Regions from separate parts of the Mesorhizobium sp. M0239 genome, predicted to be linked through region 1. Evidence: riboswitches for the same ligand, from Rfam matches in the RefSeq annotation. Region 1 holds a riboswitch; each other region holds the start of a gene.
The links. Region 1 has a riboswitch for thiamine pyrophosphate ahead of thiC (phosphomethylpyrimidine synthase ThiC). Riboswitches for the same ligand answer to the same signal wherever they lie in the genome.

Region 1 (3,270 bases):
ACGAAGCTGCGACAAATTCAAGCAACGCCAACTCCTCGCGCAGGCCGGCGTTCCAATACCGGCTTATCGGTTGGCAACGAATGCGGCGGAGGTAGAAAGCTCGGCTGCAGAGATCGGCCTGCCCGTGATTCTTAAGCCGGCAGTAGGCAGCGGCAGCATCGGTGTCCGATTGTGCCGCAGCCTCGAAGACGTAGCCGAACATACGACCTATCTATTGGGCGGAAAACACATATGGCGGTCTACACCGAAAATACTCGTCGAAGAATTCGCACAGGGCCCGTTCTATAGCATTAATGTTATGGGGAATGAGGTCGTTGCGATTTGCGCCAATGACTTTGGTCCCCTCCCCCATTTCGTCATACGTGAGGTGACGTATCCGGCCCTGCTAACCGATCAGGAGCGTGAGCGCATCGCCGATGTTTCGCTGAGCTGTTTGCGGGCTCTCGGCCTTGGCTGGGGGCCAACTAACATTGAACTCCGGTGCACGAAACGCGGTCCAGTTGTCATTGAAGTCAATCCGCGTCTTAGTGGCGCGCCCGACCCTCAACTGGTCCAGTTAGCTTACGGTGTCGACCTCGTCACCGAGCACATCAAGCTTGTCATTGGCGAGGAATGGGATCTGCGCAAAAAGCATTCGCATACTGCGGCCGCGCGATTCCTGCTTCCTGATCAAGATGGCACCCTGGACTGGATTGGTGGCGACACTCAGGCAGCTGCTATATCAGGTGTGGCCGAGGTCAAATTGAATGTTGAACCCAAGACACCGATCGTCAGGAAGGGGGATTTCCGAGACTGGATTGGACATGTCATTGCCACTTCGCCCAGCCGTGCTGAAACCGAGGGCGCCCTTCAGCGAGCCGTCGACTTGATCGATTGGTCGATCACCCCTTTTCCGGCGACAATAGGAGGTGATCGAGAGCACGATGTTTGTGGGGCGTTCGGGCGGCCCACCAGTTCTGTTCCGATCAGGCATTGACGGCTTAAGATCCTTGAAACGCAGCAGTTCCGTCTACGTCAATGTCACATCAAGTTTGACGAGGCAAATGCAGCTTTGGCCACACCTGCCCTATCTCCCGCGGAACTTCTCCGCGACCCGTGGCGAGGCCGTCGGCCCAATTTGGGCCCAATTTGATTGCCGCCCACCGCCGCCGCAGGACGAACATGCGCTTGACAAGACAACCCCGGCCCGTTCAACTTGAGGCATTCACCAGGGGAGTCCCGGCAAGGGGCTGAGATACTGCTGGCTTTCGCGGCGCAGTGACCCGTTGAACCTGATCCAGTTCATACTGGCGTAGGGACGGTGCAAGCGCTTTGCGGGAGTTTACGCCCGAGGTCCTGTTTCGGCAGGTCGACAGAAGCGTCTTTTCATCCTTCCGGCACAGAACTGGGTCTCCAATGCATGAGCAAAGGAGCCTCAAGATGAATGCCCTTACCCCCGCCGTGTCGACGGGACCGCTGCCCGCCTCGCGGAAGATCCACAAGCCCGGCACCATCCACTCGCAGATCAAAGTGCCGATGCGCGAAATCTCCGTCCATCCGACAGCCGGCGAGCCGCCCGTCACCGTCTACGATCCGTCGGGCCCCTATACCGATCCGGCTGTCGAAACCAGCATCGAAAAAGGCCTGGCCCGGCTTCGCCACGAATGGATCTTGGCCCGCGGCGATGTAGAGGACTGTGACGGCCGCCATGTCCGGCCGGAGGACAACGGATTCGCGGCGGGCGAACGCCTGACGCCGGAATTTCCCATTCGCCACCGACCGTTCAGGGCCAAAGCAGGCAAGGCGGTGACGCAGCTTGCCTATGCGCGCGCCGGCATCATCACACCCGAAATGGAGTTCGTTGCCATTCGCGAGAACCTTGGTCGCGAGATCCTGCACGGCAAGCTTGAGCGCGACGGCGAGGCTTTCGGCGCGACGCTGCCCGATTTCGTCACGCCCGAATTCGTGCGTGACGAGGTGGCGCGCGGACGGGCGATCATTCCCGCCAACATCAACCACCCCGAGAGCGAGCCGATGATCATCGGCCGCAATTTCCTGGTCAAGATCAACGCCAATATCGGCAACTCCGCCGTCACATCGTCGATGGCTGAAGAGGTCGAAAAGATGGTGTGGGCGATCCGCTGGGGCGCCGATACGGTGATGGACCTGTCGACCGGCCGCAACATCCACAACATCCGCGACTGGATCGTGCGCAACGCGCCGGTGCCGATCGGCACGGTGCCGCTCTACCAGGCGCTCGAAAAGGTCGCTGGCATTGCCGAGGATCTGACCTGGGAGGTGTACCGCGACACGCTGATCGAACAGGCCGAGCAAGGCGTTGACTATTTCACCATCCACGCCGGCGTGCGGCTGCATTACATCCCGCTGACCGTTGACCGGGTCACGGGTATCGTCTCGCGTGGCGGCTCGATCATGGCCAAATGGTGCCTGCACCATCACCGGGAAAGCTTCCTCTACGAGCACTTCGCCGAGATCTGCGACATCGCCAGAGCCTACGACGTCTCCTTCTCGCTCGGCGACGGCCTTCGTCCGGGCTCGATCGCCGATGCCAACGACGCGGCGCAGTTCGCCGAACTGGAAACGCTCGGCGAGTTGACGCAGATCGCCTGGGCAAAGGATTGCCAGGTGATGATCGAGGGCCCTGGCCATGTGCCGATGCACAAGATCAAGCAGAACATGGACAAGCAGCTCGCTGTCTGCGGCGAGGCGCCGTTCTATACGCTTGGCCCGCTGACGACCGACATCGCGCCGGGCTACGACCACATCACCTCAGGCATCGGCGCCGCGATGATCGGCTGGTTCGGCACCGCCATGCTCTGCTACGTCACGCCCAAGGAGCATCTCGGCCTTCCCGATCGCAACGATGTCAAGATCGGCGTGATCACCTACAAGATCGCCGCCCACGCCGCCGACCTGGCGAAGGGGCATCCGGCGGCAAAACTCAGGGACGATGCGCTTTCCCGCGCGCGCTTCGAGTTCCGCTGGGAGGACCAGTTCAACCTGTCGCTCGATCCCGAAACGGCGCGGTCTTTCCACGACCAGACCTTGCCCAAGGAGGCGCACAAGGTGGCGCATTTCTGCTCGATGTGCGGACCGAAATTCTGCTCCATGCGCATCTCTCACGACATCCGCGCCGAGGCACAGAAAGAGGGCATGGCGGCGATGGCGGCGAAATACCGCGAGGGCGGCGATCTCTACCTGCCGGCGGACGAGACCGGCGCACCGCTCATACCTCAGCCACGTGAGCCATCATGAAGGTCTTGAAGGTCT
Region 2 (3,270 bases), on a different contig from region 1:
ACCAGGTCGCGCCATTCCTCGAAATGGCCAAAGCCCTTGTCCAGCCTGCGGGTCTGGCCGCGATCGAGCCAGATGGTGGCGCGCGACACACGTTCGAGAAAGCGGCGGTCGTGCGAGATGACGATCAGTGCCGAGGAGGTGCGGATGAGTTCTTCTTCCAGCCATTCGATGACCGAGAGGTCGAGATGGTTGGTCGGCTCATCGAGCAGCAGGATGTCTGGCTCCGGCGCCATGACGCGGGCAAGGGCAGCGCGCCTCGCCTCGCCGCCCGACAGATCGTTGGGCCGCTCCTCGCCCGACAGTCCGAGATGCTCCATCAGATAGCTGGCGCGGTAGGGATCGTCGGCGGGGCCAAGCCCGGCCTCGACATAGGCGCGGACGGTGGCAAAACCTTCCATGTCGGGCATCTGCGGCAGATAGCGGACGGTCGCCGAAGGCTGGCGGAACACCTCGCCATCCTGCGGCTCGATCAGGCCAGCGGCGATCTTCAGCAGGGTCGACTTGCCCGACCCGTTGCGGCCGACCAGTGCGATCTTGTCGCCGGCCGAAGCCGTCAAGGCGGCGCCGTCGAGCAGCGGCGTGCCGCCGAAGGTCAGTTTTATCCCGTCGAGGTTGAGAAGAGGCGGGGCCATGTCAGCTTTCAGGTAAGGGATAGGGATGAGCGAGCAGCATCGCGCGGCCATGGCCGAGCGCGATTTCGAGGCGGCCCCCGGTCTTGTCGGACTTGACCTCGTTGGAGATGGTCAGCGACGAACCGAACACCACCTTGACGTGGTTCAGCGGCCATTTGGCGCCGGTGACGGTCAGGCCGGCGAGCTCGGAAAAGCCGAGCACCGAAAACAGCGTGCCATCGGCATAGTCGAAGCCGGCCGTTCCGCGCAGCAGCGGGATGCCTTCCTGGGCGCCGCTGGTCAGGAGCACATCAGTCCCGGCCTCGGCCAGCCGCAGGGCAAGCGCCAGATGCAGGAAAGCGTGGTCGGCGCGCTTGCCGCCGAAAGCACCTGCGAGCACCAGGCGGGTCGCGCCGCGCTCGAGTGCGGCGGCAATGGCCAGTTCGCCATCGGTCTGGTCCTTTTCCGCCGGGAAGGTCCGGCGCGGCACGGAAGCGAGATCGTCAGGCAGCTCGGCTGGCACGGAATCGAAATCGCCCACCCACAGTTCGGGCACGAGACCCAGCAGCCGCGCATGCCCGATGCCGGCGTCGGCGGCGATGACGCGGGAGCCTTCGGCCTGGCGGTCGAGCCGTGGCGTGCGGATGAGATCGCCGCCAAGCAGGATGGTGAATGTGCTCATATCGTGTGGCCCTTACCAGCCCGGCACGGGAAACGGAAGGCGGCAAACTCCCACTTGCATGGGGGATCGGCCCGGCCTATGTGTCGAAACGCTCTAACGGGGTGCCGGACGCGATCTTCGCGGACCGGCTGAGAGGCAGTCTCGCCAACCCGCTGAACCTGATCCGGTTTGTACCGGCGGAGGGATTAGACGTTTCGGACAGTCCGACGCCTCAATTCCTTTCAATTCGAACGAAGGAGGCGCCGATGCGCACGTTTTTATACGCTCTTGTTTCAGCAACGGTCGTGGCCTTGTCCGGACCGGCCTTGGCCAAGGACAAGCTCACCGTCTACACCTATGATAGCTTCACCGCCGACTGGGGTCCGGGTCCCGTGGTGAAGAAGGAGTTCGAGGCCGAATGCGGCTGCGATGTCGAGTTCGTCTCGGTCGCCGACGGCGTCGCGCTGCTCAACCGCGTCAGATTGGAAGGCGCATCGACCAAGGCCGATATCGTGCTTGGCCTCGACACCAATCTCACCGCCGATGCCAAGGCGTCAGGCTTGTTCGCGCCGCATGGCGGCGTAACTGATGTCAACGTGCCGGGTGGCTGGAGCGACGATACTTTTGTCCCCTTTGACTACGGATATTTCGCCGTCGTCTACGACACCGAGAAGCTGAAGATCCCGCCGAAAAGCCTGAAAGAGCTGGTCGAGGGCAGTGCCGATGACAAGATCGTCATCCAGGATCCGCGCACCTCCACGCCGGGCCTCGGTCTGCTTCTGTGGGTCAAGTCAGTCTATGGCGACAAGGCGCCCGAGGCCTGGGCCAAGCTCAAGGCGAAAGTGCTGACCGTGACGCCGGGCTGGAGCGAGGCCTATGGGCTGTTCACCAAGGGCGAGGCGCCGATGGTGCTGTCCTACACGACGTCGCCGGCCTACCACATGGTCGCCGAGAAGACAGAGCGCTATCAGGCAGCGTCGTTCGAGGAGGGCGAGTATTTGCAGATAGAAGTCGCGGGTATCACCACGGCGGGGGCCAAGAACCCGCTGGCGGCCAAGTTCATCGCCTTCATGACCGGGCCGAAATTCCAGGATGCCATCCCCGAGACCAACTGGATGTTCCCGGCCGGCAAGACCGACAAGCCGCTCAATCCGGCCTTCGACAAACTGGTCAAGCCGACCAAGACCTTGCTGTTCAGCCCGCAAGAGGTCGCTGCCAACCGCAAGGCTTGGGTCGATGAATGGCTGGCGGTGATGAGCAAGTAGGCTTGCGAGTTCTTTTGATGTTCGCGCCACTCCACCCCCCTCTGGCCTGCCGGCAATCTCCCCCTCAAGGGGGGAGATTGGCAGCGTCGTTGCTGGTTATAGTCCGGCAACGTTGGAGACTAGCGGAAGCATGGGTGACGGCCGATCTCCTCCCTGGAGGGGGAGATGTCCGGCAGGACAGAGGGGGGCGCCAAGGAACGCAATCCTTTGTAATTGCCGCGATGGAAAGAATGGTGGTCCAGCGTGCAACGCGCGTCTGACCCCCGCATCACCGCTGGCACCCTCGCGCTCGCTGCAATCGCGCTGCTGATCGGCGGCGCGTTTGCTGGCCTGCTTTTCGAGGGCGCCCATGATTTCTCGGGCGCCTGGGCAACCTTCGATCCCTATCTGCTTCGCGTCATTCGCTTCACGCTCTGGCAAGCGGCGCTCTCGACGCTGCTTTCGGTCATCCCGGCGCTGTTCGTGGCGCGCGCTCTGTCGCGGCACCCACGTTTCTTCGCTCGCGCCTTCATCCTGCAGATCTTCGCCGTGCCGTTGGCGCTGCCGGCTATTGTCGCAGCACTCGGCATCCTGGCGCTTTATGGCCGTGCCGGCTATTTCGCCGGCGTGCTTGCCGTGATCGGCGGGGGAAGCTGGCCGGGCATCTATGGCCTGTCCGGCATCCTCGTCGCCCATGTCTTCTTCAACCTGCCGCTGGCGACGCGGCTGTTCCTCGAGGCGCTGCAGACCATAC
Region 3 (3,270 bases), on a different contig from region 1:
TCATGCCTTGGACTTCGAGCCCGAGCGTCGCGTTGTCGAGGATGCGCCGCCACGGCATCAGCGCGTCACGCTGCGGCATGAAGGCGAAATGCCTGCCGTGGTCGTCGAGCGGCGCGCCGTCGAACAACATCTCGCCCTCGCCATGCTCGGCGCCGGTCAGAAGCTGGAACAGCGTCGATTTGCCGGCGCCCGAGGGTCCAAGAATCGAGACGAATTCACCAGCGCCGACGCTAAGCGAAATATCGGCCAGCACGTCGAGCCGACCGAACGCCTTGCGCACGTGCCGCAGTTCCAGCCGGCTCATCGCCAGGCTCCCTTCCCGGCGGTTTCCTTGCCGGCCCGCTCCCAGGGCATCGCAAGGCGCTGCAGCAGTACAGTCAACCCGAACAGGACAAGGGTCAGGGCAGCGCTCACTCCGACGCCGGCAAGAACCAGGTCAGGACGGAAATTGTTCTTGGCGTTGAGCATGTAGATGCCCAGCCCCTTCGCGGCCCCCGCATATTCGGCGAAGATCGCGCCGACCACGGCGTAGGTGATGGAGATCCTCAAGCCAGCGAAGAAATAGGGCAGCGCCGAAGGCAGCCGTGCCAGCACGAAGATGCGCCAGCGCCCTGCCCCCATGGCGCGCAGCATTTGCCCGATCTCGGCCTCGGTCGACTCATAACCCTCGACCAATGCAACCAGCATCGGAAAGAAGGTAACCAGCGCCACCAGCATGATCTTGGGCGCCAGCCCGAAGCCGAACCACAGCACCACCAGCGGCGCGATGGCCACCAGCGGCAAGGTCTGGCTGACGATTAAGACGGGAAACAGCGCACGCCGCAGCGGCTGGAAGAAGTCGACCAGCATCGACAGCACGAAGGCGGCGCTGAGCGAACAGGCAAAGCCGAGCAGCGTGGCGCCGATGGTCGGAATGGCGTTGTCGGCCAGCGCCTGGCGATTGAGCAGCGCTTGCTCGAAAACGCGCGACGGCGCCGGCAGTATCGTCGGCCTGATGCCGGAATAGGTGGCATAAAGCTCCCACGCCACTAGGAGCAAACCGACCGAGATCATGGCCGGCATTGCCTTGACAAGAAGGCCCGCGATCGGGCGCGAAGCGAATGATGATGAGACCACGGGAGATAACCTTTGACGGCCGCGCGGAGGCGGCGGCAGCTTCAGACAGCCGACGGGCTGTTGGCCGAGACCGTGACGTCGAGGGTTACGTGGCCGGCGCCTGGTCCGAAGCGGCAGAAGGCCTCGTCCAGCGCCGAAAAGATCGCACCGGCATCACCGCGCAGTTTCGTGCAGAAATGCTTGGAACGCTCATAGACGCCGGACTGCTTGAGAAAATCGATGCAGCCGTAGATCTCGTCCATGTGGTCGTCGGTGCCCATCACATAGAGCGAGAACTGCGCCGCCGCCGGCTGGCCGGTGGCAGCAGCATTGCGCACCGCCGCGATGGCCGCATCCTTGCGCGGGCCGAGTGGCCCGACAGGCCCGCCAAGTGCATCGGAGCGGCAGATCGGATCATCCGGCTCGCCAGGGCACCCGCGCGAGATGGTGGCCGACAACACGCAATGTTTGCCGCTACGTGCCGCCGCCACGAAGAGGTCGCGCATGGCGGGAAACAGCACTTCGGGCGACCCGACCAGCAAGGTCGAGATGTCGTCGGTCTCGATCCTGAGCTTGTCGCGCCAGGGATCGAGCGCACCGAGCGCGCCAAGAATGACACCGACGAAATCGTCGGTCATGGGGTATAGGGAAATCTGTGCGCCTCAAAACATCGCCCGCCTCGCTCCGCTGGTATTACCCAGATCAGCTTCTAGGGTCTGTGGGCTTGCCGCCCCCGTCTCAGCCCCGACCGTACGGAGCACCCCTGTGGATGTGCGCCTTAAAGCATCATTCGAGTTCAAGGGAAAGCCGTTTTTTCAGAGCACTGCGCCAAAAGCATTGCGCCAGTCACGGTGCGCCTGAGCGGAATTTTGTCGGGAACCTTCGCCGCCGCGACCGGTTGTCCCCACAGTCGCAACGCGATCACTTTCGTAGAAAATAAGCGACGACTTCACAGAAATGGAGACAAACCATGTTCATGAAAATCCTCGCAGCTTCGGTTCTCACCATTGGTCTGGCCACGTCAGCCATGGCGCAAAGCGCCGGCAGCAACAACGCAAATGGAAGCGGCAGCGGCAAGTCGGTGACGGTTGAGCCGAACACGCCGGCTTCCCCGAATACGATCGAGCCGGACACTGTCGACCCGGGCACGACCAACAGCACGACTGGCACGGTAGGGGACATGAATTCGAACGCGGATCAGAATTGCCCGACCAACCCGCAAGGCGCGCAGCCGGACGCCGATGGTAACGCGACGGCGCCAACGGTAAACGATAATCATTGTGGCAAGTAACCACGTCGCAAACGGATGAAGCCGCTGGGCATCGCCCAGCGACTTCATCCGTTTTTCTGGTCCGCAGCACTCGCTTTGCCGAACAGCCGGATTTCTGGAGCGGGTCTCCCGGCGGGCGGGCGCGAAAATAGGTGTTTCGAATTGAGCAGCCGTTTGAGCACTCTACCGTAGGTAAAATACAGGACCCGACCGTTGGCGAGATCAAATTCCACTGTTCCCCACCGCCTGACCGGGGCCTTTCCTGTGCAGGGCCCCAGCCTTCTGATCTGGAATCCCAGCCTGACTTTGCGCGTTCCGATTTCAAGATAGATGCCTGGCAGAAGGCCAAGCACATGCCATAGCCGTACAACATGCTCGACCGACATGGCCGGCGAGATTATCAGGTGGCTGGGCTGAAGCCGCGCCCAGACGAAATCGCCTTTCGGTTGCGGCATTCCTGACAACAGCCCCCGGCAGTAGGTCGGCACCGCCTCGCTCACCAGAATCCGCATAGCGGTTGCCGTGCTGTCGACCAGGGCTTCTCTCGATGTCCAGTCAGCTTCGGAAAACGGCACCTGCCCGAGAATGTCACCCTCGTCAAAACCGGCGGACATCTTGTGGAGCGTGACGCCGCCATGAGCCGCATGCCGGCCGTCCACGGCCAAGCGCTGGATCGGGTGGGGCCCTCGATAGTCGGGGAGCAGCGCCGGGTGGAGGTTGACCCCGCCTTTGGAAAAATGGCCAAGAACCTCTTGAGGGATCAAGACAGGCAAAGTGTAGCAGACCAGCACATCGGCGCGGACGTCAGACAATTGCCGACCAAGCGCATTCCAATCGTAAGGGCGGCCAAATTCGATCAACTTGACAGGCGTGTTACCGATAAACCGCCTGAGCAGCAGCTTGCG

Region 2: another riboswitch for thiamine pyrophosphate. It lies ahead of thiB (thiamine ABC transporter substrate binding subunit); the one in region 1 lies ahead of thiC (phosphomethylpyrimidine synthase ThiC).
Region 3: another riboswitch for thiamine pyrophosphate. It lies ahead of NKI99_RS26270 (YkoF family thiamine/hydroxymethylpyrimidine-binding protein); the one in region 1 lies ahead of thiC (phosphomethylpyrimidine synthase ThiC).

The regions. Positions count from the first base shown of each region.
Region 1 is NZ_JAMYSG010000022.1:41,250-44,519, forward strand. It holds gene NKI99_RS22475 (ATP-grasp domain-containing protein) at 1-976, shown strand, start outside; TPP riboswitch at 1,200-1,316, shown strand; gene thiC (phosphomethylpyrimidine synthase ThiC) at 1,420-3,255, shown strand; gene thiO (glycine oxidase ThiO) at 3,261-3,270, shown strand, end outside.
Region 2 is NZ_JAMYSG010000013.1:158,391-161,660, forward strand. It holds gene NKI99_RS16015 (ABC-F family ATP-binding cassette domain-containing protein) at 1-632, opposite strand, end outside; gene NKI99_RS16020 (thiamine diphosphokinase) at 634-1,293, opposite strand; TPP riboswitch at 1,381-1,495, shown strand; gene thiB (thiamine ABC transporter substrate binding subunit) at 1,539-2,537, shown strand; gene thiP (thiamine/thiamine pyrophosphate ABC transporter permease) at 2,781-3,270, shown strand, end outside.
Region 3 is NZ_JAMYSG010000029.1:53,968-57,237, forward strand. It holds gene NKI99_RS26260 (ABC transporter ATP-binding protein) at 1-304, opposite strand, end outside; gene NKI99_RS26265 (ABC transporter permease) at 301-1,062, opposite strand; gene NKI99_RS26270 (YkoF family thiamine/hydroxymethylpyrimidine-binding protein) at 1,158-1,748, opposite strand; TPP riboswitch at 1,757-1,870, opposite strand; gene NKI99_RS26275 (RodZ family helix-turn-helix domain-containing protein) at 2,066-2,386, shown strand; gene NKI99_RS26280 (formyltransferase family protein) at 2,431-3,270, opposite strand, start outside.